2 regions of the Arthrobacter sp. Cr_A7 genome follow, and region 1 is predicted to be linked to the other one. Evidence: riboswitches for the same ligand, from Rfam matches in the RefSeq annotation. Region 1 holds a riboswitch; the other holds the start of a gene.

The links. A riboswitch is a leader RNA that binds a small molecule or an ion and turns the genes downstream of it on or off. The one in region 1 is predicted to bind cyclic di-AMP.
Region 2: another riboswitch for cyclic di-AMP. It lies ahead of P2Q66_RS20890 (hypothetical protein); the one in region 1 lies ahead of P2Q66_RS08010 (peptidoglycan DD-metalloendopeptidase family protein).

What each region holds. Positions count from the first base shown of each region.
Region 1 is NZ_JARHXQ010000130.1:693-4,083, forward strand. Features, by position in the region: gene serC (phosphoserine transaminase) at 1-447, opposite strand, end outside; gene P2Q66_RS08005 (metal-dependent transcriptional regulator) at 730-1,425, shown strand; cyclic di-AMP (ydaO/yuaA leader) riboswitch at 1,542-1,785, shown strand; gene P2Q66_RS08010 (peptidoglycan DD-metalloendopeptidase family protein) at 1,796-2,614, shown strand; cyclic di-AMP (ydaO/yuaA leader) riboswitch at 2,737-2,921, shown strand; gene P2Q66_RS08015 (C40 family peptidase) at 2,992-3,391, shown strand, end outside.
Region 2 is NZ_JARHXQ010000352.1:7,918-11,308, reverse strand. Features, by position in the region: gene P2Q66_RS20900 (response regulator transcription factor) at 1-255, shown strand, start outside; gene P2Q66_RS20895 (HAMP domain-containing sensor histidine kinase) at 261-1,805, shown strand; cyclic di-AMP (ydaO/yuaA leader) riboswitch at 1,886-2,049, shown strand; gene P2Q66_RS20890 (hypothetical protein) at 2,053-2,775, shown strand; gene P2Q66_RS20885 (YdeI/OmpD-associated family protein) at 2,898-3,341, shown strand; gene P2Q66_RS20880 (HAD-IA family hydrolase) at 3,322-3,391, opposite strand, start outside.

The DNA of each region.
Region 1 (3,391 bases):
GTTCTGGGGCCAGGCGTAAACGTCCACGCCTGCTTCGGCCGTGGGCACAGGGCGGGTGCCCGGCTCGGACTCAATGATTGAGGAGGCATCCAGGAAAGGAGCCTTGTTGGTTGCGGCCGCAAACTTGGACCCGAACTCACCGAAGGACAGGTGCTGGGCCTTCTTCTCCACGAGTCCGAAGCTGGCAATATCCCAGAATGCCGTGGAGCCGCCCACGCCCAGGACTACTTCATAACCTTCGGGTGCGCGGAAGAACTGGCTCAGGCCTTCGCGGACCGAACCAACGAGGTTCTTGACCGGGGCCTGCCGGTGGGAGGTACCCAGGATGTTCTTTGATGCCGCGGACAGCGCATCAATCTGCTCCTGCCTGACCTTGGAAGGTCCTGCGCCGAACCGCCCGTCCTGAGGCAGGAGGTCGGCGGGAATAGTGATGCTGGGTTCGCTCACAGGGGCTCCAATTTCGGCGTGGACGTGGCTTTGGTCCGAACGGGTGGATGGTCACTGGCCGGCAGTCGGCAATGACTGCAACTGAGGCCTTTCCCATTCTGCCTGAACAGCTGTTTCGGCGGGAACCGGACCCGTCATAGTCCAGCCATTGAGACGTCCTGGGGGCAACCGCGAACTATTCGGACAAAGTCAAAATAGGCTAAGCTTGCCACCGGACTACGTCGCAGTGATAGGCGATACGGTGGGACAACGCAAGGTACTGCGCTCGAGGAGCTGAGCTGGATGACGGATCTGATCGACACTACGGAAATGTACCTTCGCACCATTTTGGAGCTTGAGGAAGAGAACATTATTGCCCTGCGGGCCCGTATTGCCGAGCGGCTCCGCCACTCGGGACCCACGGTCTCCCAGACCATCGGCAGGATGGAGCGGGACGGGCTGGTGGTGGTGTCCGGCGACCGGCACCTTGAGCTCACCGAAACCGGCCGCAAGCGCGCCACCGAAGTGATGCGCAAGCACCGGCTGGCCGAGAGGCTCCTGGCCGACGTCATCGGACTCGATTGGGCGTACGTGCACGACGAAGCCTGCCGGTGGGAACACGTCATGAGCGAACGGGTGGAGCGGCGCATCTACGAGATGCTCGACCACCCCACGGAGTCGCCCTACGGCAATCCCATCCCGGGACTCGCTGCCCTGGGCGGCCAGCCCCTGCCGGGCGGTTCCGACGGAGCCGTGAGCCTGCTGGAAGCGATGAAAACGTACGGTCCTGCGTCGACGGTCACCGTCAGCCGGCTGGCCGAACCCATCCAGGTGGAGCCCGAACTGCTGGTCCAGCTTGATGAGGGCGGCATCCGCCCCGGCGCCACCGTGTCGCTCGAACGCGTGGGGGACTACATCTCCGTGCGGGTACCCGGCATCGAAGGTGCGCTGGAGCTTCCTCCGGAAGTGGCCGCCCACGTGTTTGTCACGGTCCGGTAGAGGACCCGCCCGGGCGCGATTACCCTATCGAATGGCATTTAGGCAAAGATAACGGAATTGTTACTTTGGGGTTTAAGCCTCTATAGTTGAACGCGAGCGTTGATACTAAAGCGTTACCTGATCCGGAGCCGAGCTCTGCCAGCGGACCAGGTGCACGAGCAATAACTGGCAGAGGCGGGGGAACCACAAGCGGCAGCGGGGGACTGCCTTGGGGTGAAGTCCGTCAGCAGCAAGCCTCTTCCAGCGAAGGAACCCTTTCCGGGGATATCTCTGTGCCGAAGCTTGCCTACGGCGGACCGGGTCTTTGAACTCTCTGACCCGAATCCGACAGCTAACTTCGCAGGCTTTCAGAGAGGAATCCTTCTTGTCCATGCAGACCTCCAGGGGGCGCCGCCGCGCGGCCAGCCCCGCTTCGACACCGCGTGTCGTCGAAGTCATCCACACGGAGCGCCCCCGCGATCTCCACCGTGATGCGCGCCGCCGTCGGGGTCCCTTCCAGCAGATCACCGAGTTTGCCTCCGCCAGCGGCATCGGCCAAAAAGCCGGTATTGCCCTTGCCGCCACCGGCCTGGTGCTGACCGTGACTGTTCCGGCCACCAGCCCCGTGATGGCCACCGACGCCGGAGGCGCACCTGTCGCTGCCTCGGCAGTTACGCCCCAGCCGGCTGTCACAGCCGAGGCGGGAGCCCAGATTGACTTCAGCCGCTCGGCGGTTGTCACGCAGGCTGACCCGGACGGCAAGCTTAAGCAGCTCCTCAGTGCCCAGTCTGCCGGCGCCGTCTCGAGCGCCGCTTCTGCCGGGAGCCTTGGTGCCCCGCTCGCCACCATGTCCACTGCATCCCCCTTCGGCTACCGTGTCAGCCCCATCACCGGCGGCTCGGGCGACTTCCACCGGGGCCAGGATTATGTGGCACAGTGCGGCACCTCCGTCCTCGCTGCTGCCACCGGCACCGTGACATTTGTTGGCTGGCACCAGTACGGCGGTGGAAACCGCGTTGTGGTGGACCACGGCAACGGCCTGGAGACCACCTACAACCACCTGTCGTCCTTTAATGTGACAGAAGGCCAGACGGTCTCCCGCGGCGACGTTGTCGCGCTGAGCGGGACCACCGGAGCCTCCACCGGCTGCCATCTCCACTTTGAGGTGCAGGTCAACGGCGAAGTTGTCGATCCCACGCGCTGGCTTTAGTCAAATGAGTGCAATGTCTCACTTGGGTGTTACCAGCCGTGACCTGAATGTGACATTGCTGCAAAACTCCTGTACCGTCTAACTCGCGTCAACTTTTCCGAAGTTGACGCTCTTGAGTGGATTGCCTAGCTCTGCCACCGCTCAAGGTCCGTTCGCATTTCATCGTCTGGCAGGGGCGGGGGAACCAATTTTGGCCTTCTTCATGAAGGCCTTGGGGTTAAGTCGCAAAGCTTCCTTGGAAGCCGCGCGGCCGGGTGACTCCCATCCGAATCCGACAGCTCACCTCGCAGGCATTGGGAGAGGCTACCTTCGTGTCTTCACGCCATAATTCTGCGCGCCACCGTGCACAAACGGTTCGTACCAACCCTTTGGATGCCATGTCCAAGGCTGTTAGTGCCAATGCCGGGACAGTAGGTCGCCAGGCAGCAGTTGTCGCAGCTGCTTCCGGTCTTGTTCTTGGTATGGGGCTGCCTGCCACTGCAGCGGACACCACCGCTGGTGTCTCCGCTTCCACCGAGTCGGGTTCCGCGCAGACCGCCCTTGCCGTCACCGCCGAGCCCACCGCAACCGTTTCCTTCGAGCGTCCCGTGGTGACCACCATCGCTGCGCCGAAGATCGAGCCGGTCCGTGCCCAGTCCACCGACGCCGACGAAGCCGACGCCGACGATGATTCAGCTGCGGCCACCACTGCATCCACCGCAGAAAAGGCAGTGGCGGCGGCCAGCTCAGCAGCCACCTCCGGCCTCGCGGCCATCGCCTACACCGGCATCGGGAGCC
Region 2 (3,391 bases), on a different contig from region 1:
GAGGTCACCAGGGCGGGCGACGATGTCCAGCTCACGGCCACCCAGTTCGAGCTCCTCCGCTACCTGATGGAGAACCCCAAGAGGGTGATCAGCAAGGCGCAAATTCTGGACAGGGTGTGGGACTACGACTTCGGCGGCCAGGCCAACATCGTGGAGCTCTACATCTCCTACCTGCGCAAGAAGATCGACGCCGTCCACCCGCCCATGATCCACACCGTGCGCGGGGCCGGCTACGTCATCAAGCCGGCGGAGTAGGCGCCATGGCCTCCCCCGAAGCTCCGCAGTCCCATCGGCGGAGCTGGCTCAAACCCGCCACCTGGCACCTTCGCACCCGGCTGATCCTCCTGGCCATGGCCTTGCTGATCGCGATCTGCGGCGCTGTGGGAGTGGCCAGCTACGCGTCCATGGATGCCTTCCTGACACGGCAGCTTGATGAGCAGCTGAGCCAGGCTGCAGAAAGGGCCAATGATCCCGGCCGTCCCCCGATGGGCGGCTTCAACGGACGCGACCCGCTGGACGCGCGCGGGCAGAGCGTTGGCACGGTCAACGCCAGGATCCTCAACGGCCAGGTCAACAGTGGCGGTTTCCTGGCGTCAGACACCACCCGTTCCGCGCTGTCCACCGAAGACAAGGAAACCCTGCTGGCGCTGGCCGCCAACGCCCAGCCGGTGGACCGCGCCCTCTCCAACGGCAACTACCGGCTCGTTGCGGTGAAAACAAATTTCGGCGATGTCCTGGTGACCGGGCTCCCCCTCGCCGGCAAGGAAAGTACCCTCACGTCGCTGGTGTGGACCTTCGTATTCGTCTCGCTGGGGGGCCTGCTGCTGGTGGGGCTGGCCGGAACCATCCTGATCCGGCGCACCATGAAGCCGCTGGAACAGCTCTCCGAGGTGGCCACCCGGGTGTCGCAGCTGCCGCTCGACGCCGGTGAGGTGGCGCTGGCGGTGCGGGTGCCGCCGTCGAACTCCAACCCCGGAACGGAAGTGGGCAGCGTTGGCCATGCACTGAACCTCATGCTGGACAACGTGGCCAGTGCGCTGCAGGCACGGCAGAAGAGCGAGACCAAGGTGCGGCAGTTCGTGGCGGACGCGTCGCACGAGCTGCGGACGCCGCTGACCGCCATCCGCGGCTACACCGAGCTGATGCGGATGACGGAGGACTTCACTCCGGACGGCCAGAAGTCGCTGGCCAGGGTGCAGAGCCAGTCCGAACGGATGACGGCGCTGGTGGAGGACCTGCTGCTGCTCGCCCGCCTGGACGAGGGGCAACCGCTGAAACTCACCGAGGTGGACCTCACGCAGCTCGTGGTGGAGAGCGTCAGTGACGAAAAGGTGATGGCCCCCGGACACACCTGGCGCCTTGAGCTGCCCGATGAGCCGGTGGTGGTCAACGGCGATGCCTCCCAGCTGCGCCAAGTGCTGGTGAACCTGCTCTCCAACGCCCGCAAGCACACACCGTCCGGCACCACAGTGGTGACCGGCGTCGGCACCTCGCCCGAGGGTGCGGCGATCGTAGCGGTAAGGGACGACGGCGGGGGTATCCCTGCCGCATTCGTGGACCATGTCTTTTCACGCTTTGCCCGCGCAGACGCGGCCCGGAAAGGCTCGGGAGACCAGGCGGGAGCCTCCGCGGCCGAAGGCACCAGCGGCCTGGGCCTGTCCATCGTGCAGTCAATCATGGAAGCCCATGGCGGGCGGGTAACGGTGACATCACGGCCGGGCCGGACGGAGTTCGCCCTGCAGATGCCACTCCTGCAGCAAAAGGGGCAAGGCGACGCGCCGCGATTCGTGATCTCCGTTACCTAAATGTGACTTAAGCGCTCCACTCCTGTACCGTCGATTGGGTGCGGTTCCCGTTCGGACCGCATATCCGGATGACGCCAAGCTCTGCCACTTCCCGGATCTCCCCGATTGACCAAGGCAGAGGCGGGGGACCCACCGTCCCGGGCATGTACCGCCCTTGGGGTTAAGCCAGCACGTGATCTTTCCGTGTGGCCGGATGCCCTCATCCGAACCCGACAGCTAACTCCGCAGGTGTGAGAGGCGATCAATCATGTTCAAATTCCCGGTAAAACCGCGCCCGAAAAACGGCTCTGACAGCAATGCGGAGCGCCCTGAAGGCAAGAACTTCACCTTTGGCCAGCGTGCCGCAGTCCTTGCAGCGTCCTGTGCGCTGCTGGTCGGAGTAGGCGCCGCAGGCCAGGCCACCGATGCCATGACCGCGGTCTCATCAAGCGCCCAGTCCACAGCGGATTCGGATGCGCAGATGAGCATCGAGAAGAGCGAGATCCGGTCCAACCCGGCCGAGTCACCCGTGCCCCCTGCGATCAACGTTGTGCCCCAGGCCGCGGAGCCGGCACCGGCCCCCGCACCCGAGCCTGCTCCGGCAGAACCTGCTCCGGCACCCGCCCCTGAACCCGCGCCCGCACCGGCACCGGCACCCGAGCCGGCTCCCGTCGTCGCGGTTAATGACCCCGCAGGTGCCCAGGCCTACGCAGCCGGCCAGCTGGCTTCCTACGGCTGGGCCGCGGACCAGATGCAGTGCCTGGTGACGCTGTGGGACAAGGAATCGGACTGGACCACCACGGCCACCAACCCCAGCAGCGGCGCCTACGGCATCGTGCAGTCCCTGCCCGCCGAGAAGATGGCGAGCGCCGGGGCCGACTACCTCACCAACTACCGCACGCAGATCAACTGGGGCCTGAACTACATCCAGGAGCGTTACCAGTCCCCGTGCGGCGCGCTGAACTTCCACTACGCCAACAACTGGTACTAAGCCTGCGCTGCCGCCTCGAAGCGGCACCAGTCTGTTGAAGCGGCCCTCTTCCGTTGAAGGGGGCCGCTTCTGTTGAAGCCGCTTCTGTTGAAGCCGGTCCGGGGCCTGGTTTATTTTGAACCATGAAGTTCACCACCACCATCCAGGGCAGCGGCAATAAGACCGGCATTGAGGTTCCCGAGCATGTTGTGGAGGGGCTGGGGGCCGGCAGGCGGCCTCCGGTGGTGGTGACCATCAACGGCAAAAGCTACCGCAGCAGCATTGCGGCGATGGGCGGGCGGAACATGATCTCCCTCAGCGCCCATAACCGGGAGTTCACGGGGGTCTCCGCTGGAGAAACGGTGGACGTGGAGCTGGAACTGGATACGCAGCCGCGGATCGTGGAGGTTCCCGGGGACCTTGCGGCAGCGATGGCTGCGGAGCCGGCCGCACAGGAGTTCTACGCCACCCTCAGCTACAGTGCCCAGCGGCGGTATGTTGAGCCGCTGGATGACGCCAAGACACCGGAAACCCGGGCGCGGCGGATCGCCAAGGTTGTAGCGGACCTCAAAGCCGGAAAGAAATGACCGGCTGGCCGTTGCCTTCCGCATCCACGACGGCGGTGACACTGCTGTAG